3 regions of the Marivirga tractuosa DSM 4126 genome follow, and region 1 is predicted to be linked to each of the others. Evidence: riboswitches for the same ligand, from Rfam matches in the RefSeq annotation. Region 1 holds a riboswitch; each other region holds the start of a gene.
What was found. Region 1 has a riboswitch for S-adenosylmethionine ahead of FTRAC_RS14925 (trans-sulfuration enzyme family protein). Riboswitches for the same ligand answer to the same signal wherever they lie in the genome.
Positions count from the first base shown of each region.

Region 1 (8,021 bases):
GCCATCATTATGTTTTTCGCAGGTACTGTTGGGATTGTCATTGGAGGCCCGCTGTCCATTTTAATTGTTTCTTCTTTTGCACCTGACATTGTTGGGGGCGTTGGTCCTGATGCTGTCTGGAGAGGAATGGCCACCATAGCCGGAAGTTGGATAGGTGGAGGAGCCAATCAAGCCGCGATGTTTGAAACTTTCGGAGCCAGTGAAGATTTATTCGCTACCATGATCACCGTGGATGTGATTGTAGCCAATATCTGGATGGCATTTTTACTTTATGGAGTCGGAATTTCTAAAAAACTTGACAAAAGATTAAAAGCTGATGCTTCTTCCATAGAGGAGGTGAAAAACGGAATTGAAAAGTACCAGGCTTCTATTATGAAAATTCCAACTCTGCCAGAAGTAATGACTGTTTTAGCTATTGGCTTTGGAGCAACGGGTATAGCACATTTCGGAGCTGATATCATTGCTCCTTGGATAGGTGAAGTAGCTCCTCAATTAGATAAATTCAGTTTGACTTCCTCTTTCTTTTGGTTGGTCGTAATTGCCACTACCATTGGCTTAGGGCTATCATTTACCAAAGCCCGAAAATTCGAAGGCGTAGGTGCTTCCCGTCTGGGAAGCGTTATGATTTATATTTTGGTAGCTTCTATCGGAATGCTAATGGATGTAACCGCCATATTCGATAATCCTGGTTTCTTTATGGTAGGTTTGATTTGGATGGCAGTTCATGTCATCGTTTTACTGGGAGTAGCCAAAATCATCAAAGCACCGTATTTCTTTGTGGCTGTCGGGAGTCAAGCTAATGTTGGCGGTGCGGCTTCAGCTCCAATAGTTGCAGGTGCTTTTCATCCCAGCCTAGCTCCGGTTGGAGTGCTTTTGGCAGTTTTAGGGTATGCGCTAGGTACTTATGCAGCTTATATTTGTGGGTTATTGTTACAGGCGGCTGCGGCTGTTTAACTTTTTCCTTTTGTAAGGAGAATGCCTTGGCTGCCAGAGCTTCACTGCTCGTGTTGTAAGTAGCTGATTAGCATGTTGCCAGCCAATGCTTCTGAAAAAATATTCCGTACCTTTTTTTACTCATTTTTCGATTCAAATATTTTTTCAAACGCATTGTATACTGCAATGTGTAGTGCATCACCATGAGATTTGCCTTCTAAAAAATTGAAGTACAACTGCGAGTTCTGATTTTTGTTTTTCAATAATTTTTCAAATAATTCTTTGGCAGTACGTTCCATTACTTCACCTTCCTTTCCTACTGCCACATAGATTGATTTTTTGGAACCGTAGGATTTTGGATCTCTTTCCAAAAGATTTTCATTATCCCACCATAAACTCGGACTGACAATAATGTAGTTATCGAAAAGTTCAGGTTTTTCAAATAATATTTCAGTGGCTAATAGTCCCCCTAAAGATTGTCCAATTATCGTTTTACTTGATTTTGTCCGATAGACTGAGTCAATAAATGGTTGAAGTTCCTTTTCCAAAAAGCTTATGAATTTTCCCGATTTTCCAGAGGTGGGGAATTCTTTTTGGTCTAGTTTATTTTCAGAAGGATATGTGAAATCTCTTTTTCTATCAATATTTGCAATACCGACCACTATGGATTCTGGTATCATATTGATCCAGGGAAAAGATCCAAATTGAACAAGTCCTGAAATATGAATAAAATCTTCATCTCTAGAGCCATCCAGCAAGTAAATCACGGGATATTTTTTTGAACTATCAGCTTCATAATTTGAAGGTAGGTAAATATTTAGGGTTCTGTTTTCATTCAAAATTTTTGAATTGATACTAACGATCTTACCTATTGTGAAATCAGTTTCACTAATTTTCTCAGGTAATGTTTGACCAAATGAGAAGTTAGCTATTAAAAAAAGTAGAATGCTTAAAAATATATGTCTCATAAAATGCTCTTTAACTTGAATACCATGGCATAGATCGATTTATGGAATTGTAAAAATAGAAAAAATGAATTTCCAATCGAGCTACTTTGAAGTATTTCCTTGATTACCCAACTAGCGTGACTTCCCCATTTCGTGCTGTAATTATAGCTACATCAGCATGTTAGAAGGCTGTTTTTTAATTACTTACAAAAATAAAAACAGCGCTTCCGTAAAAATATTGTACTCCAAATTTGGTTAAGTCAAAATCAAGTTTCTATATTTGAGCCATCATATCGGTTTCGACCGATTTATATAGATGAGGTGAGAGAACAGGCTCGTTGACCCTCTGGCAACCCCCAAGCAATTTGGAAAGGTGCCAATTCCTGCCCAATGAAGGGAAATATAAAACGGTAAAACAATGAACAAACTGAAAATTTACATTTCGCACAATCTCCAAATTGATTTACACGATCAATCATTGGAATACATGTCTATTTCTAAATCCAATAATCAAATTAGCATTTGCTGTTGTAGCAACTGCTGTTGTTGATTTCCAATTTAAGCTTTTGGGGAACAGCTAGAATTTGTACAGGATTGTAATCCTTGCGATTCCCGTACGCACCTATAAAGCTAATCCAACTCAATTTTTGTCAAATTTAATTTCCTCTAGCAGGAAAACTATAATCAATATATTTATGTCTCAACATTTCGAAACCCAGGCTATCCGTACCCAAGCTGCCCAAAGTGGCAACAGAGAACATGCTGTGCCGCTTTATCTAACTTCATCATTCACTTTTGAAAATGCAGAACAAGCCAAAGCATTATTCAATGATGAGGAAGAAGGCAATATTTATTCCCGTTTTTCTAACCCTAATAGTTCGGAGCTAATTGATAAAATGACTCGTTTAGAAGGCTTGGAGGATGGTTTTGCCACGGCAACTGGAATGGCGGCTATGTTTGGAAGTATGGCAGCACTGCTCCAGCAAGGCGATCATATTTTGGCGGCAAGATCATTATTTGGTTCTACCCACCAATTATTGACGCAGATTTTCCCGAAATGGGGAATCTCTCATACTTATGCTGATATCAGCAGGACGCATGAATGGGAGAGCCTGATTAAGCCTGAAACCAAAATGATTTTTGTGGAAACACCCTCCAATCCAGGTTTGGAAATCATTGATTTGGAGTGGCTAGGAAAATTGGCGGAAGCACATAATTTGATTTTGGTGGTGGATAACTGCTTTGCCACTCCCTATTTACAACAGCCAGCCAAATGGGGTGCGCATATTGTTTCCCATAGCGCCACCAAATTTATTGATGGACAGGGAAGGGTTTTAGGCGGCTTGATCCTCGGCTCCAAAGAATTGATTAAAGATGTGCGCTTTTTCAGTCGACACACAGGCCCAGCCATTTCGCCTTTTAATGCCTGGGTGCTATCCAGAAGTCTGGAAACCTTGGCTGTGCGCATGGACAGACATTGCGAAAGTGCCTTTAAAATTGCAGAATATTTGGAGGGACATACTGAATTGGAAAGCGTGAAATACCCCTTCTTGAAATCGCACCCTCAGTTTGATTTAGCCCAAAAACAGATGCTTAAAGGAGGCGGTATTCTCACTTTTATAGTCAAAGGAGGAGGCGAACGATGTAGCAAATTTGTGAATAACCTGAGTATGCTTTCGGTTACTTCCAACTTAGGGGATACCCGATCCATTGTGACGCATCCTGCCACGACCACTCACAGCAAACTAAGCGAGGAGGAAAGGCATAGGGTAGGAATTGCAGATGGCTTAATCCGCTTATCGGTCGGTTTGGAAAATGTGAATGATATAATTGAAGATATTGAACAAGCACTAAAAGCTTCAAAATAATGGAATTAAGAATAGAAAATAAGATCTGTTTTATGATGTGTTGCAAGGCTCCTCCGGATGCTGCATGATATCGCTATACCCAAATTATAGTGCCTCTTGCAGATAAATCCGCAAGAGGCATTTTTTTTACCCAAAAAATTAAAATTATGACACAAGTAACTGAAAATTTAGCATTACCGAAGCCAGCAAAAAAAGACATAGCTGAGCTTAAAAATAAAATTGAACTCTTCCGATCCGGGCAAATTGATGAAGAGAAATTTAAAGCCTACCGATTAACGCGTGGGGTTTACGGACAAAGACAACAGGGCGTGCAGATGTTCCGATTGAAAATTCCTGCAGGTAGAATCACAACTGATCAATTGCGAGTGGTGGCTGATCTATCGAATCAATATGCAACAGGAAATTTACATTTGACTACAAGGCAAAACATCCAATTTCATTATGTGAAACTGGATGATTCACCAGCCATTTGGACAGCTTTGGAAGCTTCCGGTTTAACCGCCAGAGAAGCTTGTGGAAATACGGTTCGGAACATCACCGCCAGTCATAAGGCAGGCATTGATCCGCATGAGCCCTTTGATGTCACGCCTTATCTGGATGCGGTCTTCCGGTTTTTCCTTAGAAACCCGATTTGCCAGGAAATGGGTAGAAAAATTAAGATTGCTTTTTCATCCAGTGAGAAGGATACGGCTTTTGCTTTCATCCATGATTTTGGATTTATCCCGGTTCTGAGAAAAAATGGAAAAGAAGAAGAAAAAGGATTTCGGGTTTTAGTGGGAGGCGGATTAGGCGCACAAACTATTCTGGCTCAAGAGTTCTTTGAATTTCTTCCTGAAAATAGATTGATCACCTTCCTGGAAGCAGCATTAAGAGTTTTTGATCGATTTGGTGAGCGTGAGAAAAGAATGAAGGCCCGTTTGAAATTCCTTATCAAGAAGATTGGATTGGATGAATTCAGGAGATTGGTAGAGGAGGAAGAGAAAGTTTTACATCCTAAGCCATTGGATTTAAAACCTTCAAAAGTAAAGGAAGCTAAGCCTCAAAAAATCTATTCTAGCTATGATGTGCAAGATCAATGGGCCTACCAGCAATGGTTGGATTCCAATGTTTTTGAGCAAAAGCAGCAAGGTTACTTTGGGGTGTTGGTAAAAGCGCCTTTGGGCGATATCGATCATGAGACTGCCAAAAAATTAGCCGATATCATTGATGAATATGTTGGCGGTGATTTGGTCATCAGTGTATACCAGGGCTTGGTCATTCGCTTTGTCCGAAAAAATGCCTTGCCGGTTTTATTCGAAAAATTAGGTGAACTGGGCTTAAATCAATCCGGAGCAGAAAGCTTTGCGGATATCACGGCTTGCCCGGGAACGGATACTTGTAATCTGGGTGTGACCAACAGTACCGCTTTGGCGGATGTTTTGGAAAAATTCTTATTGCAGGAATTCCCACATCTGGCGCATAGCAAACTGATCGATACCAAGATCAGCGGATGTATGAATGCTTGTGGTCAACACATGATTGCCGGTATTGGTCTTCATGGAAGTTCCATCAAAAACAAGGGAAAAGTAGTGCCCGCCATGCAAGTGGTTTTGGGCGGTGGATTGCGTGCAGATGGGACTGGCTTGGCTGCAGAAAAGGTCATCAAACTGCCGACCAAAAGAATTCCGGAAGCCTTTAGGATTTTGCTAAATGATTATGAAGCTAATGCTAAGGGTGCTTTTTATCCAGATTATTTCAGAACGAAAGAGAAGAAGTACTTCTACGATTTGCTAAAGCATTTGGGTGATCTGACTGATATCAAAGATGAGGACTATATCGACTGGAACAGAGATCAAGAATTCACGCCCGAAATAGGCTTGGGCGAATGTGCCGGAGCCAGTTTTGATTTGGTCAGCACCATTTTCAAAGAAGCTGAGGAAAAATTGGTGAATGCTTACGAACAATTGCAGGAAGATCAGCTAGAGCATGCATTGTACAATAGCTATAATGTTCTTGTCACCACGGCTAAAGCGCTATTGCTGGCGGAAGATGTGCAGTGCAATACGCAAGCAGGCATCATAGCAGATTTTGATGTGCATTTTGTGGAGACCGAAAAAGTGAAGCTAGAAAGCTCCTTTGCCGATTTGGTTTACCAGATAAAATTACAAAAGCCAAGCGAGGAATTTGTACAGCACTATCTAAAATCTGCCCATCAATTTTTGGAAGAAGCCAAGAGTTTGAGAGGCATAGCATCAACAGAAAAAACAGTCATCAATCATTTTTATAAAGCATAATCATGGAAAAGAAATTAAGTCTAGTGGGAGCAGGTCCGGGAGATCCGGATCTGATCAGTGTGAAAGGAATCAAAACATTGGCACAAGCAGATGTGGTATTAAATGATGCTTTGGTGCATCCCGAATTATTAAATTATGCTCCATCAAAAGCATTAAAAATTTATGTCGGAAAGCGAGCTGGTAAACACAGCTATAAACAGGAAGAAATCAATGAGTTGATTATTGAGCATGTGTTTAGTCATGGGCATGTAGTGAGATTGAAAGGAGGAGATCCTTTTATTTTCGCAAGAGGAAAAGAGGAAATTGATTATGCCGAAAGTTTCGGGATTAACACTCAGGTGGTGCCCGGCATCTCCAGCATTAATTTAGCCGGAATGTACAGCTTGCCTTTAACCACAAGGGGCGTGAATGAAAGCTTTTGGGTGGTGACGGCTACCACCAAAAGCGGGGAATTATCGCAGGATGTGGCTAAGGTAGCCGAAACTACTGCTACAGCCGTTTTTCTCATGGGTTTAAGAAAAGCTCCGGCCATCAGCACGGCTTATGCATTGCAAGATAAAGCGGATCTGCCTGCAGCCATTGTCTCCAATGGTTCATTGGCTAATGCGAAAGTGTACCGGACAACGGTAGGGCACTTAGCACAGACCATTAGCGAGCAAAAAGTGGCTTCCCCTGGGATCATCTTAGTAGGGGAATCGGTAGTACAGCAAAATGATTTCACCACAATTAAAAGTTTACAGCAGCATGTCACACAGATCTGAAGAAAACCATTTATTCCCTGTTTTTCTAAAGCTGGATAAAATTCAAACGCTGGTTATAGGTGGAGGATATGTGGGCTGGGAGAAACTGGGGGCTTTATTGAAAAATGATCATGAAGCCAATGTGAAAATAGTGGCGCCAGAAATCAGGCAAGAGATCAGGGAGATAGCAGCGGTTCGCTCCACCATTGAGCTGGTGGAAAAGGAATATGATCCAAGCGATTTGGAAGGCATTAATTTGGTGATAGGCGCCACTAATTTTTATGAGGTGAACCAGCAAATTTATCGTGATGCCAAGGCAAAAGGAATTTTGGTTAATGTGGCCGATACGCCCGAGCTCTGTGATTTTTATTTGGGCAGCACGGTCAAAAAAGGCAATCTGAAAATCGGGATTTCCACCAATGGGAAATCGCCCACCTTTGCCAAAAGACTAAGGGCAATATTAGAGGAAGTGCTGCCCGATCATACAGATGATATTCTACAAAATCTGGCCACAATCCGAAAAGGCTTAAAAGGTGATTTTGAAAAGAAAATGGAGGTGTTGAATGAGATCACCGCCTCTTTTGTACATCATAAAAAGGAAAATTGATATGGACAGTATCAAGGGATTTTCGCAAGTTGATTTTGAAAACTATTCCATAGAAGATAGGGTGCGATGGGTTTTCGATCATTTTGCTGAAGAGGAGATTCTGATGACTTCCTCTTTTGGGAGTTCATCTGCTTTGCTTTTGCATTTGATTCATAAAATAAGCCCAAATCACCCCATTTATTTTTTGGATACAGGCTATCATTTTGAGGAAACCAAAGCCTATAAGGATAAACTGCAGGCACAGCTGGGCTTAAATGTGAAAACCATAGGCGCTCCCAAAAATAAGCATCGCTTTACGGAAGAAAATTATACTTATCAGCACAATCAGGATTTATGCTGCTTTATTAATAAGGTAGAGCCTTTAGCAAAATTGCGTGAATCGCATAAAATATGGTTGTCGGGCTTGTTCAAATACCAGAACGAAAACCGCAAGAACCTGACTTTTTTCGATCAAAAGGAGGATATTTTAAAGGTCTATCCGCTATTGGATATGACTCCAGAGGAGGTACATGCCTATTTTTTCATACACGAACTGCCCAGCCACAAATTAGTAGCAAAAGGCTATAGCTCCATCGGTTGTACGCATTGTACGGAAAAAGGAAGCGGCCGAGAAGGACGCTGGACTGGCAATGCTAAGGTGGAATGTGGGATTC
Region 1 covers NC_014759.1:3,518,806-3,526,826, forward strand. Annotated here, with positions in the region: gene FTRAC_RS14915 (DUF819 family protein) at 1-954, shown strand, start outside; gene FTRAC_RS14920 (alpha/beta hydrolase) at 1,071-1,901, opposite strand; SAM riboswitch class I at 2,186-2,289, shown strand; gene FTRAC_RS14925 (trans-sulfuration enzyme family protein) at 2,576-3,748, shown strand; gene FTRAC_RS14930 (HEPN domain-containing protein) at 3,895-6,021, shown strand; gene cobA (uroporphyrinogen-III C-methyltransferase) at 6,024-6,782, shown strand; gene FTRAC_RS14940 (precorrin-2 dehydrogenase/sirohydrochlorin ferrochelatase family protein) at 6,766-7,368, shown strand; gene FTRAC_RS14945 (phosphoadenylyl-sulfate reductase) at 7,370-8,021, shown strand, end outside.

Region 2 (8,021 bases), 780 kb from region 1:
ATTTCCTTCGCTAATTATGGCAACTGATTCATCGGAGCTGGTAAAGCCGACAGCTAAATCACTACTAGCAACGGCACTTAGCACTATAGCTTCTGATCCGTAACTCACTGTTTCTGTAAGGCTAAATGTAATGGTTTGTTCAGCTTTTTCAACTGTTAAGATTTGCATAGCGGTTTCTGCTTTAGCATAATCTTCATTTCCACTTTGTGATGCCGTTATTTCAGTAGTTCCTGCCCCAACAATGGTAACCGTTGCCCCTGAGATAGTTGCCACATTATCATTTGAAGATGTAAAGCTTACAGGCAATCCGGAAGTAGTGCTTGCTGTTAATTCAAATGCAGCATCACCATAAGTAGCATTTGGAACTTCTTCAAAAGTGATGGTTTGGATTGCATCTTCTAAGTTATTGATAGAAATAGTAAATGTTTTTTCAAAAGTACCTCCATTACCATCATCAGTCTGTAAGCGGATTGAGTACGTTGTTTTAGTTTCAAAATCGAAAACTTCATTTGCTCTCAATTGATTTCCAGCGATATCGAATGAAGCATTATCTGTATCGCCTTCGCCTGCAACAAGCGAATAAGTATGTGCACTAATGGCATTGGCATCGGTGGAAGAAAATTCACCAATGACGTCTTGAACTGCATTGTTTTCATCAATGCTGTTGTTATCGAGCGTAATATCGGTCGGGGCTACATTCTCTTCGGTTACATTAATTGTCCATTCCTGAATGGCAGTAGGGTTTTCAGCAGAAACAGTATAAATAAATGCACTACTAAAGTCCTGAGTAATACCTGAAGCTGGATCGGCAGTTGCTCCAGAAGAAACTGTAAATGATGGCGTTAAAGCGCTCAAATCTGTCCCTAGCACTACTTCTATATCAATAGTACCAGTACCAATAGTTGCAGCACCAGCCTGTTCGGCAAAACTAAAAGCTGTAATATCATTATTGAGGTTAGCGCAATTGGTACTAAAATTAGCCGTTTCGTCTATTTCAGAAAAGTTAGCTTCAGCATATGCCACATCATCAACCGTAACACAAGTTAAATTAGGATTGTTGGTAATATTAAAAGTAGATAATGCTGAATTATTACCATTTTGAATGTTGAGTGATTCCAAATTATTATCTTCTAGACGAATATCATTAAGGTTTGTATTAGCTGTTAAATCAAGAGAAGTGATGGAAGTGTTATAAGCTCTCACTCTAGTCAATGCTGGATTAGCAGACACATCTAAGACACTAATTGGATTATCCTGAACTTCTAACAACCTTAATTCTGGATTTTGTGAAACATCAATAGCAGAAAGATTATTACTTCCTATAAATAATATTTCTAATTCCGATAGATTGGAAACATCTAAAGACGTGAATTCATTATTGGTAGAAGTAAGTGTAGTCAGCTTAGTATTATTGGAGACATCTAAATTCTCAAGCTGATTATTCGAACAAGACAAATTTGTAATGTTAATGAAAGCTTCTAACCCAGTCATGTCGTCTATGCCTCTTGTGGTTACATTAATGTGTCCAGTGAAGTCATTTGCTTCCGTTACCTGAATAAAAGCATCTTCGTTGCTATTTATTTCAGTATTATCCAGCAGCTCATTCTTGAAATTAGCGTCAGGAATATTAACCACATTACAATCAGTACTGAAATTGGCAGAATTATTTGGGTCAGACCAGTTAGATTCCGAAAAAGCAAAATCATCAACAGTAATGCAGGAAAGATCAGGATGGAATCGTACAGTAAACCCAACAAAATTGGTATTATTTCCATTAGCAACATTTAGGCTGGTTAACGAACCGTTAATTAATGAAATAGTATGTAATGATGAGTTAGCTGATACATCTAACTCCTCTATTTCAGTATTATCAGCATAAAGTATAGTCAAATTAGGAAGAGCAGATACTTCTAATGCCGTCAATGGATTATTTGCCACTCTCAATTGCGTGATCATGGTATTTGTAGACAGATCAAGGCTGGATAACTCATTAAATTCCAAGCGTAAGTTTGAAAGCTTGGTATTGCTTGAAAGGTCAATTGAACTAAGTGAGTTATTACTTAAGGAAAGAACTAATAGCTCAGTATTATTACTTAAATTAATGGATGATAATTGATTATTCGTTGCTGTAAATGTTGTTAATAATGTGTTATTAGAAATATCTACAGCAGAAATAGGACAATCTGAAATTATGAAATCAGTGAGCACTGTATTTTTTGAAACATTAATTTCTGAAATGTTATTTCCCCCTATTCTAAGTGATTCAAGAAAGACATTTTTGCTTACATCTATTGAGCTTAAATTATTGATACTACAGTTTAGACCTGTAATATTGACAAATGCTTCTATACCTGTGAGGTCATTTATTCCTAAATTTATTACGTTAATGGCGCCTGAATAAGCTTCTGCTTCCTGATAAGTTATTTCACTATCTTCATCAGTATTTATATTAATATCAGCCAATAATGCATCCTTAAAATTAGTATCAGGAATATTCACTACACAGTTTTCTCCTGCGTCAGTAATTGTCCATGAATGAGTGGACTCTAATGTATTTCTGCCATCAGCTCCAAGACAGTACTCTATTCCCGAGACACCAAAAGCTACGCCATTTTGTACTGTTTGAGCTGACCAGCCTGTTAGAATTTTATCATAATTGGTGGTAGACAAGCCAGATTCATCAAACATTTCAGACATATTGGCAACTAAACTAATATCCCAATTTGAAAGATCTCGGTCAAAATCTTCTGCATCATAAAACATCCCCGCCATATTCGTGACCAAGCTTACATCCCAATTCCCAATATCACTGTTGAAGCTTCTGGCCCTATTGAACATATTTGACATGCTTGCAATTTTCCCTGTATTCCAGCTGCTTATATCTTGATTGAAAGCTAAGGCTTGAAAAAACATGAATTCCGTTTCCTCAACGTTTGAAACATCCCAAGACGAGATATCACCATTAAACTGAGCTGCGTTAGAAAACATTCGTTCCATATTAGTTACCATACCAGTTTCCCAATCATTTAGGTCCTGGTTAAAAGCTAAGCAATTATCAAACATAAAGCCCATATCAGTTACCTTAGAAACATCCCAGCTACCAATATCCTGGTTGAAATCACTTGCTGTATTAAACATGCTCCTCATATCTGTGACCATACTCACATCCCAATTGCCAATAGGTTGGTTAAATTCTCTTGCATCAAAAAACATTTGAGACATATTGGCGACAGCGCTGACATTCCAATTAGAAATATCTTGGTTAAAATTTGATTCCTTAAATATGGCTAGCATATTGCTTACACTGCTAACATCCCAGCTCCCAATAGGTTGATTAAAGCTTATAGCTTCAGCAAACATGCCTGACATATCAGTGACATTGCTTACATCCCAAGAAGTAATATTTCCATTGAAATTCTGTGCTTGTGCAAAGGTTTGATGCGTATTTGTGATGGTGCTGACGTCCCAATGATTCAGATCAGCTGTAATACCTGATGCTTGGAACATAGAAGAAAGGTTAGTTACCCCAGACAAATCAGGAGCATCAGTAGCTACTACATCAAGGTTGGAACAACCCATGAAAGCCTTTGTCATGGTCGTCCATTGTATATTTCCCCATTGCTCAATGGTTTGTATTTTTTCTTTATCTCCTGTATTGTTAAAAAAGATATATTGAAAATCCCCAGAAATTTTAACAGTATGGATTCCAACTGTAGCATATTCGTGGGTGGCATTTCCTGATATTCCGGTTTCTACTGTACCATCTCCCCAATCAACATCATAATTATTTGATGCATTGTTATTAGTAGGAATGGTAATACTTTCATTTACCGTGCTTGTTTCCCAAGTTGTAATAAATTCGTTCTGTGCAATAGCTGAATTCATCAGCAAAAAGCAAATAATCTTAAGTAGGTAGTTTTTCATGTGTACATTAATGTTTAAAAGTTGCCACATGGAATAGTCAAAGTTCAAAAGCCCAGTTCACCAAACTTCAATAAGCTGTTATATTCATTTTGGTTGGTATGCTGTGCTTGTAACTATTTCATGATAAAATTTATTTTTATTTGAATTATGTTCAAATGTTTAAATTTTATCGAGGAATTATACTATACTTTAAGGGTAGTTTTAGTACTACCCGGGTGGGTAGTTTTATACATCACTTTGATAATCATTCATTTAACTTGGAAGAAGACAAAGCAAATTTTATAACTTCCTTACGATTCGAAACGCCTAGCTTTTCATAAATATTTTTCAAATGGAATTTAACGGTGTTCACTGATACGAAAACTTTATCCGCAATTTCTTGATTGGTCAAATCACTTAATGCATAAGTTAGAACCTCAATTTCACGAGTTGAAAGTGGGTTATCTAATTTTTCGTTAAATACATCTTGATCGATGGTAATCTCAGCACTGTTATTATCTATTAACATTTTCAATTGTGAGCGCATTTCATTGATTTGTGCGCTGAGTAATTCCCGCTCTAATTGATGTTTCTTCCTGATTGAGAAATAAATGAATATAGCAATGAAGACCACCAAAATTAGCATAACTCCTAACACAATGATATTTTTACGTTCTTGCGCTAATTTGAATTGAATTAATTTTTCTTGAGATTTAAGAAGTTCTATCTCCTGTTCTTTCTGCTTGGTATTGAATGAAGTTTCAAGCGACAAAATAGTCTGCAATTTATCTTTCTGCAAAATCGAGTCATTTAAGACCCTAAAGCTCTTTGAGTAATCTAAAGCAGCTTTGTAATTTCCTTCCTGCTCTGAAATCATGATCAATTTGGTGTAAATATCAAATAATCGATCCCATTTTTTATTTTCTTCTAGAAATTCCTTTTCCGTTATTAATATAGTTTTTGCTTTCCTTAAATTCCGCTGTGCTATATAGATATCAGCTAAAGTGATGTTGCCATTTGTTTTATAACTGCTATACCCATCCTCATGAAAATAGTCTTTCGCACTGTTTCCATACCAAAGTGCTGAATCAAAATCCTTTTCAAAGGCTAAAATTTCAGCTTTTATAATCCAATGCTTAGCCATGCTCAGACTATCATTTAGTTTTTCAGCTTCATTTAAAGCTTGATTAATGTAATACATAGCACTATCCGATTGTCCCACATGTAAAAATGCATGACTCAATTTACCCATCCGTAAAATATGCGTATTATGATTATTAGCACGCGTTTCGTGAACCAAAATTCCTTTTTGGTAATATTCAATGGCTTTATCATATTCCTTCATGGCAAATTTCAAATCTCCCAAATCGACTAAATCATAGCCAAAAGCAATTGAATCCTTCAAATTAAAATTGATTTCATAGGCTTCTTCATAGTACGCTTTTGCTTGAGCAAATGCATTTAGTTTAACCTTAATTTCTCCCAAATGAGATAATTGGTTGGCAATTTCCAAGGAATCGTTGACTTGCCGACAAATCTGCAAAGCTTTCTCGTAATAAGGTATGGCTTCAGTGAACTTGCCCAGGTATTTGTAACAAAAACCCGTATGACTGTAGCTTTCGATTAAATAAACGGTATCCACTGGGAATTCCTCCAAGTACTCAATGGTGAGCAAGTAATTTTGCAATGAGGCTTCTACATCATTCAAAAAATAAAGGGCATCCGCTTTTATTTGATAAATTCTTGAAAGGTTTGCTTTATTGTTGTTTGCTAAGATAGAATCTGCTTTTTCTACCACTTTATCAAAAGCCTCTTGTTCATAATACTTCAACAGATATTTCTCAGCTGAATGATCCTGAGCAGACATAGAAAAACTATAAAGTATAATATTTAATGCTATTAAAAATCTCATTTTACAGATTGAAAAATTTATCTATAAAAGTATACAATCTATCAAAAAAAAGAAATGAATTTTTAATTAATAAAAAGCACATATACCCCTCTAAGTGACTCCAGAAAAGCTGCAAATCCTAGCTATTTGTAAGAGGATCCTAAAAGAAGTCTTGTGCTAGCTTCTTCTATAGTTTACCAGCAAGCAAAAATTCATTATTCAATACTTTACTAGCGGTTTGAGATCAATAATCAACCTTAATGACGAGGCTTACTGAGAACAAATGATTTTTCTTTTGTCAAAACAAAATTCCTGAACTTTCATTTTACCATTTCGGTTTTTATGCTTTACTTTGACAAACTTATCCAGAAAGACTGAGGGAATGGGCCCTTTGAAGTCTTAGCAACCCTTCCAATGCATTTGCAAAAGGAAACGGTGCTAACTCCCATTTCGAGATTTACGCTCGGAAGAAGATAAGAAACAGCCTTTCTCACGGCACTTTCTGGATGCAAATAAAGAATTATTCAGAATGAGTCGATTTTCAAAAGATATTTTAAAAGACAGGATTTTAGTATTGGATGGTGCTATGGGCACTATGATTCAGAACTATAAACTCACAGAAGCCGATTACCGTGGAGATCGTTTTGCGGATTATCCATCAGATTTGAAAGGCAACAATGATTTATTGTCCTTAACCCAGCCTAAAATCATTAAAGATATACACAGAGCGTATCTTGATGCCGGTGCTGATATCATTGAAACCAATACTTTTAGTGGGACAACTATTGCAATGGCAGATTATGACATGCAGGATTTGGTTTGGGAACTAAATGAGCAATCAGCCAAAATTGCCAAAGAAGTAACTGAGGAATATGCTGACAAACCTAGGTTTGTAGCAGGTTCAATTGGTCCCACCAATAAAACTGCTTCTTTATCCCCTGATGTAAATCGTCCCGGATTCAGAGCCACTTCTTTTGATGAATTAAAAATAGCCTATAAACTACAAGCGGAAGCATTGGCTGTAGGTGGAGTAGATATATTTTTGGTAGAAACTGTTTTTGATACCTTGAATTGTAAATCTGCATTGATGGCTATTCAAGAACTAAAAGAAGAGAAAGGTATCGAAATCCCTGTGATGGTTTCAGGTACTATAACAGATGCGAGTGGAAGAACGCTTTCCGGACAAACAGTTGGAGCATTCTGGAATAGTATCCGTCATTTCCCTTTGCTAAGTGTTGGCTTTAACTGCGCTTTAGGTGCTGATCAGCTCAAAACGTATTTGCAGCAATTGGCCAGAATTTCCGATGTGGCCATTTCATGCCATCCAAATGCAGGATTGCCCAATGAATTTGGGGAATATGATGAAAGTCCCTCAGAAATGAGCAGCATTATCAAAAGCTATTTTGATGAAGGCTTGGTCAACATCATAGGCGGCTGCTGCGGTACTCAACCAGAACACATCAAGGCCATAGCAGAATATGCTGCCAAATCTCAGCCTCATAAAATTGCGGCACAAAAGAAAATAATGCGATTAAGCGGCTTAGAGCCTTTATCGGTTACTCCAGAGATCAATTTTGTGAATATAGGAGAAAGAACCAATGTTTCGGGCTCTAAGAAATTTGCAAGACTAATCCGTGAAGAAAAGTTTGAAGAAGCTGTAGACATCGCCATTGATCAAGTAGAAGGTGGAGCACAGATTATCGATATTAATATGGATGACGGCATGCTTGATGCTGTCAAAGTTTTACCTAACTTTGTAAATCTTATTTCCTCAGAACCGGATATTGCACGACTTCCTTTCATGATTGATTCTTCCAAATGGGAAGTAATTGAAGCAGGATTAAAATGCTTGCAAGGAAAAGGAATTGTCAACTCCATCAGTTTAAAGGAAGGTGAAGAAGATTTTATAGCCAAAGCCAAAAAGATTAAAAGTTATGGTGCCTCAGTGGTAGTCATGGCTTTTGATGAAACAGGTCAAGCCGATACTTTTGATAGAAAAATCGCAGTCTGCAAACGATGCTATGATCTATTAGTGAATAAAGCAGAATTCCCTCCTGAGGACATCATTTTTGACCCGAACATCCTGACAATAGGTACGGGAATGGAAGAGCATAATAATTATGCTGTTGACTTCATCAATGCCGTTCAGTGGATAAAAGAAAATCTTCCTTACGCCAAAACCAGTGGTGGAGTCAGCAATATTTCCTTTTCTTTTCGTGGGAATAAT
Region 2 covers NC_014759.1:4,294,513-4,302,533, reverse strand. Annotated here, with positions in the region: gene FTRAC_RS19515 (BspA family leucine-rich repeat surface protein) at 1-3,924, opposite strand, end outside; gene FTRAC_RS18125 (tetratricopeptide repeat protein) at 4,169-5,815, opposite strand; SAM riboswitch class I at 6,153-6,274, shown strand; gene metH (methionine synthase) at 6,324-8,021, shown strand, end outside.
Region 2: it holds a riboswitch for S-adenosylmethionine, as region 1 does, so the genes downstream of both, metH (methionine synthase) here and FTRAC_RS14925 (trans-sulfuration enzyme family protein) in region 1, are expected to answer to the same signal.

Region 3 (8,021 bases), 2.1 Mb from region 1:
AATGCATGTGGTCAAGTCGAAGTGCCTGATGGCCTTTCTGCTCTATGGCTTCAATTAATCTCCTGGTGGAATATAAATTCGGGTTTCTTGACAGAACTGCAATTTTCATCTCGGATGTTTATTTTTATAAAGCCAAAGTAAACTAAAAAAGATGGTATCCCTAAACCAATGCTTCTTGATTTACTATTTCTTTAAAAATATTTTCTGAAAGCTGAACCCAATATAAATTCGGATTATCCTTTTTCAATTCTTCCAGTTGTTGAAATTGGCTTTTCGCTATCCTATAACCTTCCTCTTTATGTAAAACATCTAAGCCTTGAATAGGGAGACTATTATCAAAACCAGCTATAAAATAAATATCCTCCGCAGAACTATTTGAATAGCTCTTGTCGTGTTTCTTCAATATTTTAGCAATTGACAAATTATATCTTGAATCTTTTAAATTTGATAAAACAGCTAGAGCGGTTGGAAAACTACCAGCTCCTTTCCCTTTTACAAACTGCTCCCCTGTATATTCTGCATCTACCAGTATTCCATTATATTCATTTTCAATATTATAGAAATCATGGCTCTCATTTACCAGTTGTGGTTCTACTTTAGCAGTGATTTCACCCGCTACTTCTTGCGCCTCTCCAATCAATTTTATTTTTAAATGATGTTTCTGAGCAAAGTCTTTTATGTATTCATCTAAATAATTTATTCCCTGCAATGGGATTTCGTTTGGATGTACAAATACTCCAAAAGCATGATAAATCATAATGGATAATTTAAAGCGAGTGTCTTCTCCGCTTACATCAGAATACGGGTCCAATTCCGCAAAACCCAACGCTTGAGCCTCTTTCAATGCATCTTCATAGCCCTGATTTTCACTTACCATTTTAGATAGAATGAAATTACAAGTCCCATTTGCAATGGCTTTAATCGACTTTACATGATCCGAATTGAAGTGCTGATCGAGTAATCTTAAAATAGGGACACTTCCGCAAACGGCTCCTTCATAAAAGAACTTAACCTGATGCTTTTCACGCAATTCCAGAATTTCCTTATGATAAAGTGCTACCATCTTTTTATTAGCACTCACTACAGATTTCCCTTTTTCAAAAGCCTTTTTTACAATGTTAAAAGCTTCTTCAGGATCATTGATTAATTCTATAATGATATCTAAATCAGTATTATTTAGAATTTCATCTGCCTGATTGGTAAGGATTCCATTGGGTAATTCTAATTCTCTATTTTTATTAATATTTTTAACGGATATTTTTTCAATTGAAATCCCGTATTTTTCATTTTGCTGTAATGCCTTATAAACTCCTGAGCCTACAACTCCCAGTCCGAATAAGCCTGCTTTAAATTTCTTCATATAAAGTGTTGATTAAATGTTTTTCGATGAACTGTGATATCAAATTCCCTTCAATTAAAAATGCATCATGTCCTTTACTAGACTTAATGATTTCCAGTTTTGCAGAAGGAATATTGTCACTCATAAATTTTTGTTCCTCCACCGGAAAAAGATTGTCAGAATCGATTCCTATACATAAAGTTTTGGTTTTAATTGATCCTAAAACTTCTTTCAAATCATCTCCTTTGTTTTCTGCTATATTATGTGCATCCATCATTTTGGAAAGCACTTTATAACTATTAATACTAAACCTCCCATTGAATTTTTTACCCTGATATTTTAAATAAGAGGCAACTTTCCAGTCCCCTTGCTCTATTTTTCCATTTTGATTTGCCTCAAAATCATGATAACCCCTATAACTTAACATGGCTATACTACGTGCTAAAGAAAGTGCTTTTTGCTTTTCCTCCTCCTTTCCATTTTCTCCTAACTCAATAGCTTGCCTTTGCAATTCATTAAAGGCAATTCCCCAAGGAGAATGATTGGCATTGGAAGCTACTAAAATCTGTTTTTGAATCACTTCCGGCTCTAAAACAGACCATTCTAAAGCTTGCTGGCCACCTAAAGAACCACCAATCAAATAATCAATTTTGTAAATTCGGAGTGCTTCTCTTAAATCAATAAAAGCTTTCACCACATCCCTATTTTGTAAATTAGGAAATGAATCTCCATAGACTGTATTGGTTTCTGGGTTTAGTGAATCAGGCCCAGTGCTTCCATAACAGGAACCAAGCATATTAGCACAAATAACAGTATGCTTTTCTAAATCTATGAACCCACCATTTTCAAGGAAAAGGGAAGCCCACCAGTCCTTCACGGTGGCACTTCCTGTAAAAGCGTGGCAAACCCAAATCACTTCCCTATCATCAGAAATTTCACCTAAAACTTCATAATAAAGAGAAGCTCCTTTCAAAGTCTGCCCACTTTCTAATTGAAAATTCTTTGATAAATTATGCTGTGGCATAAGATTCCTCATGGATTTTTTGAAAAGACTGAGTAAAATCTGCAATGATATCATCAATGTGCTCAATGCCAACCGATACTCTCAATAAATTAGGAGAGATACCTGCTGACAATTGCTCTTCATCCGATAATTGCTGATGAGTGGTTGCAGAAGGCTGAATAATCAAAGTCTTAGCATCCCCAACATTTGCTAAATGGCTTACCAATTTCAAATTATCCACAAAGGCTTTGGTTTCTTCTTTATCTCCTTTAAGCGTAAAAGACAAAACTCCGCCATACCCATTATGCAAATATTTTTTAGCCAACTGATAATACTTACTACTTTCCAATCCTGGGTAGTTCACTTTTTCAACTAATGGATGTTTCTCTAACCAATAGGCTAATTTCAAAGCATTATCGACTGTTCTTTGTACCCTCAATGATAGTGTCTCCAAACCTTGGAGCAACAAGAAGCTATTAAATGGACTTAAAGCTGGGCCAAAATCTCTCAAGCCTTCAACTCTAGCTCTGATAGCATAAGCTATATTAGGTAGTCCCAATGGATTGCCCTCACCAAAAGTTTCCCAAAAATTCAACCCATGATAACCTTCTGAAGGCTCAGAAAACTGGGGGAATTTACCATTGCCCCAATTGTAATTACCAGCATCAGTAATTACTCCACCAACGGATGTTCCATGCCCACCAATCCACTTTGTAGCTGATTCTACTACAATATTAGCTCCATGCTCAATAGGTCTGAATAAATAACCACCAGCTCCAAAAGTATTGTCTACAATTAATGGAAGATCATATTTTTTGGCTAAAGCTGAAATAGCTTCAAAATCCGGAATGTTGAAGGTTGGGTTTCCAATGGTTTCTAAATAAATGGCTTTGGTATTTTCGTCTATCAAAGCTTCATAAGATTCTACTTCTTCATCTGGAGCAAACTTGACCTCAATGCCTAATCGCTTAAATGAAACCTTGAATTGATTGTACGTTCCGCCATATAAATACTTCGTTGAGATGAAATTATCTCCTGCTTCCAAAATATTATTGAGGGCAATAAACTGAGCAGCCTGACCTGAAGCAACGGAAACTGCCGCAACACCACCTTCTAATGCAGCAATTCTTTTTTCAAAAACATCATTGGTTGGGTTCATGATACGTGAATAGATATTGCCGAACTCCTTCAAGCCAAATAAGTTTGCTCCATGTTCTGAGTTATTAAAGGCATAACTGGTCGTTTGATAAATTGGAACTGCTCGTGAGTTGGTAGTTGGGTCAATTTCCTGGCCAGCGTGTAATTGTAAAGTTTCGAATTTTTGTGTAGTTGACATATTTTTAAAATTTAAGATGAATATATTTTTAGAATGAATATTTAAGTAATTGTGAGCCATTCAGGTTATCTGATTGAATCACTAAATTTTATTAAACAATTGATTTTTAGTGGATTAAAATTAATTCGAAAGGAATATTAAAACTGAAAAGGGTGTAATTTTCCCTTTAGATTATCGAAATAAATCCAAATAGAATTGAGTTGTTGATTAACAACAACAGCACATACACATTCGCATGTATGCAATGGAAATAATAGGATTAAGCTTAGAAGCTCTTTTTGTTGATTTTGAATTCTTAGCCGAGTTGGCTGACTTGACGAGCTCGCTAAAACCGAAGAAATGTATGTTGTTCATAATTATTAATTTATATTTCCCAAAATCGGGCAGGATTTGGCACCTTGATTCAGGTTGCCAGAGGGTCAACGAGCCTGTCTCTCACCTCTTCGTTATAAATTGATTACCGAAATAACACCTCAAATGTAGAAAAACCTTTTTGATTTTAACAAACCAAAAAGCAAATAAAAGTTATATATATTGAAATTATTTTTTAAACAGAATATTATATCAAATAAACGTACATCACCGCTTAATTATATGGCTTCTTTTTCCTTTTTCTTTTTATGCTGCAGTAAACCATTAACTATTAACCATTGCGCAACAATGTAGGTACTCATGATGGCAACACCAGAAAATGGAATGGTATGAGAGAATCTATTAATGGCTAATATAGAATCCGAAATTATAAATAAGGCGGCTCCTAACACTACCAACTGAAAACTCTCATCTGTAGTTTGTCCCTTCCTATACCAAGCAGCCAAGATCATTAGACACAAGACAATTCCATAAATAACCAAAGGAACTTGAATGACACTATCAACATAAGGCAAGGTTAAATAAGCCATAAGAAGAATATAAGCCAAAACGACAAAAGGAAATACTGACCATTTGATCTTCAACTTATCTTTATAAGTCGCTTTTTTATACGCTAAGATAAACACAACATGTGCAATCAAGAACGCACTTAATCCAGCAAAAAAGAACATAAAATGTTTAAAAGTGAAAAGCAACATTATATCGCCAATCCAGCTAAATGCCAATGCTAAAGTGACATAGCTCACCCATTTTTCATTTTTTAATTTATCTGATTTGTCCCAAAAGTAAATAAGAAGCGAAATCATCAACAGAGGCTTAGCAATTTGATGAAGAATATCAATTTCGAACGTCAAAGCTATAATTTCAACTATAGCCACGATCCAATAAAAATATAATTTGAGATTCATTTTATTCCGTTTATCGAAAAGTAGTTAATATTGGCCGATAAAAAAAGGGAATATTGCGAAAGTAACTGACTTGCAAATGCAAGGGATTAATAATTCTAATTACTTTTTCAGAAATTTCTTTAAAGACTTTTCAGAATCAACAGTAAGCAAAAGGTAATAATGACCTGCAGGTATATTTGATAAGTCTATTTTGTAGAGACCTGAATCTATTTTTTCATGAGTAACTTTCATCTTTGTACCGATGATGCTCATTACCTCTAATTTAATATTTGAAACCGACTTTATATCACTAATCTTTAAAAAGATGTGATCTTCAGCTGGATTAGGGTAAACATCTGCTTTATCCAGTATTTCAGCTACTTTAATGTCCTTAGCCACAATTTCTTTGTCTGCACTATTAGCCATTACTCCACTCATTTGAGTAAGCATAAAGAAAAAAATAGTCAATATGGATACAGCGTTTCTCATTCTTGGATTCTATACGTACAATGTTCGGTTAAAGTTTTTACTATTTTTACTACTTTTGCTACTTTTCTACGGTTCTAAAAGCCTTGCTTAGATTATTGATCATGGTAGATGGTGTCATATAATTCTCACCATACTCTTTAAGACTTATATCCCCAGCAACTCCATGCAAATATACTGCCAACTTTACCACTTTAAAAGGATTTTTTACTCTTGGCGAAATTCCAGCTATTATTCCACATAATAAATCTCCACTACCTCCTTTTGCCATCCCTGAATTTCCAGTAACATTGAAACTCACTTCTCCTTTTTCATTACAAACAGCAGTATGTTTCCCTTTTAAACCGACTACAACCTTATGATGCTTACAAAAGGACTTTAGTTGCACCAATGCCTCAAAATTATTAGAATAATTTCCAACTAACCTTTTAAACTCTCCATGATGAGGAGTTAAGATGGTTCCCTTAGGCAAAAGCTGTAATAATTCTCTGTTTTCAGCTAAAATGGTAATAGCATCTGCATCTAAAATTAGTTGCCCTCTATAATTCTTTAATACTTCTTCCAAAAGCATTTTTGTCTTATTGGCAAAACCAACAGCAGGGCCAAATACTAAAGAATCCTGCTTTTCATAATTTAAGAAGCTTCCTAAAACATATTCATTTTCGTCTTCCAATATCAAAGCCTCAGGAATTTGATTCTGAATGATATTGATACAATGCGGACAGGATTGAACTGATAATAAGCCAATTCCCGAATGCAGTGTACCCTTTGCTGCTAAAATTGCTGCCCCCATTTTAGCATGTCCTCCTGCTATTATAGCTGTCCTACCTCTGATCCCTTTATGGGCAATACTTTCCACTTTAAAAAGCTTTTTATCCTCCTCATTTAACTCGAAAATCGAATACTTGCTTATACAATTACTTATGAATTCAGATGAAAGTCCAATGTCTAGAATTTCAAATTCACCAATAAATTCTTGATTTTCAGCAATCATGAATGCAAGTTTTGGCACTTGAAAACTAAGTGTATAATCAGCTTTAAAAATTGTCTCTCCAGAACTAGGCTCATCAGCAAAAACTCCAGAAGGTATATCCACTGCTAATTTAATTCCGTATGCAGAATTTACTTTATCTACAAATGTGGCAATTTCGCCAGTAATTGGACGAGAAAGTCCTGAACCGAAGATTGCATCAATGAAAATGGTTTTATCTGCAGATTTTGAGAGATCAAAATCTCCTAATATTTCAACCTCCTGAATTGATTTCAATTTAGTTAAGTTTTGTTCGAAATCTTCTGACCCAGATTCACCCATGACTAAAACTACACTTACTTTATACCCATGATGTGAAAGTAGTCTAGCAATAGCCAATCCATCTCCACCATTATTCCCAGAACCAGCTAAAATGATTATCTCATGTTCATTAATAAACTTTTCACAAATCCAATTCACCACTTCTCTACTAGCTCTTTCCATTAAATCAATGCTGGCTATAGGCTCATTTTTGATAGTATATTGGTCTGCTTCCCGAATTTGTTTGACATTAAGAATCTTCATGAAAGTAAGATAAGGAAATTGGTTTTAATTACCAGAATTTAGGTATAGGTATTACTTTTCGCCAACTTACTGCATTTGTGGCTACAATACTTAACATTCTGCCAATCCTTTTTCCATTTTCTCCTCCAGCTAAATGGTCTTTTGCAAACGGGGCAAAGCTTAGAAGGCAGCTCACTTTTTTTAAGCATTTTTGACATAACAAAACCTAGCTCTACAATATTATTAAAACAATGAATCTAAAGATTGTTTATTGAATTTTTTCAATTTAGTTTGATTAAGCTTTTTCAAGACTTAGCCTGTCCCCGTCACCAATTAATGAAGGAAGTATGTCTTAACAAAACGAAATTGATTATCAATCTGTAACTAATTCGGAAACAAGCACGAAATTACTTTGTGAATGAAGCCTTTTCTTCTATTTTTGCAAAAACTTTAAACAGAGCATAATGAGCGTTTTAGTAAATAAAGATTCTAAAGTAATTGTACAAGGTTTCACAGGTTCAGAAGGAACATTCCATGCTGAGCAAATGATAGAATACGGCACCAATGTAGTAGGTGGTGTAACTCCTGGAAAAGGAGGTCAAAAACATTTAGACAGACCCGTTTTTAATACTGTTGAAGATGCTGTTAAAGAAGCTGGTGCAAATGTATCCATCATTTTTGTTCCACCTGCGTTTGCTGCAGACGCCATTATGGAGGCTGCCGATGCAGGAATCAAAGTTATCATTACTATCACAGAAGGAATTCCTGTGAAAGATATGATGAAAGCAAAAACTTATATTCAGGATAAAGATTTAACTTTAATTGGACCGAATTGCCCAGGGGTTATTACTCCAGGTGAGGCTAAAGTGGGTATCATGCCAGGTTTCGTTTTCAAGAAAGGTAAAATTGGTATTGTTTCTAAATCAGGAACTTTAACTTATGAAGCTGCTGACCAAATCGTAAAAGCTGGTTTAGGTATTTCTACTGCAATTGGTATTGGTGGTGATCCAATCATTGGAACTCCTACCAAAGAGGCAGTAAAAATGCTAATGGAAGATGATGAA
Region 3 covers NC_014759.1:1,407,918-1,415,938, forward strand. Annotated here, with positions in the region: gene rimK (30S ribosomal protein S6--L-glutamate ligase) at 1-109, opposite strand, end outside; gene FTRAC_RS05735 (homoserine dehydrogenase) at 161-1,360, opposite strand; gene FTRAC_RS05740 (homoserine O-acetyltransferase family protein) at 1,347-2,375, opposite strand; gene FTRAC_RS05745 (O-acetylhomoserine aminocarboxypropyltransferase/cysteine synthase family protein) at 2,350-3,678, opposite strand; SAM riboswitch class I at 4,040-4,133, opposite strand; gene FTRAC_RS05750 (lysoplasmalogenase) at 4,269-4,958, opposite strand; gene FTRAC_RS05755 (T9SS type A sorting domain-containing protein) at 5,058-5,426, opposite strand; gene FTRAC_RS05760 (bifunctional ADP-dependent NAD(P)H-hydrate dehydratase/NAD(P)H-hydrate epimerase) at 5,485-6,978, opposite strand; gene FTRAC_RS19565 (DUF2256 domain-containing protein) at 7,017-7,175, opposite strand; gene sucD (succinate--CoA ligase subunit alpha) at 7,422-8,021, shown strand, end outside.
Region 3: it holds a riboswitch for S-adenosylmethionine, as region 1 does, so the genes downstream of both, FTRAC_RS05745 (O-acetylhomoserine aminocarboxypropyltransferase/cysteine synthase family protein) here and FTRAC_RS14925 (trans-sulfuration enzyme family protein) in region 1, are expected to answer to the same signal.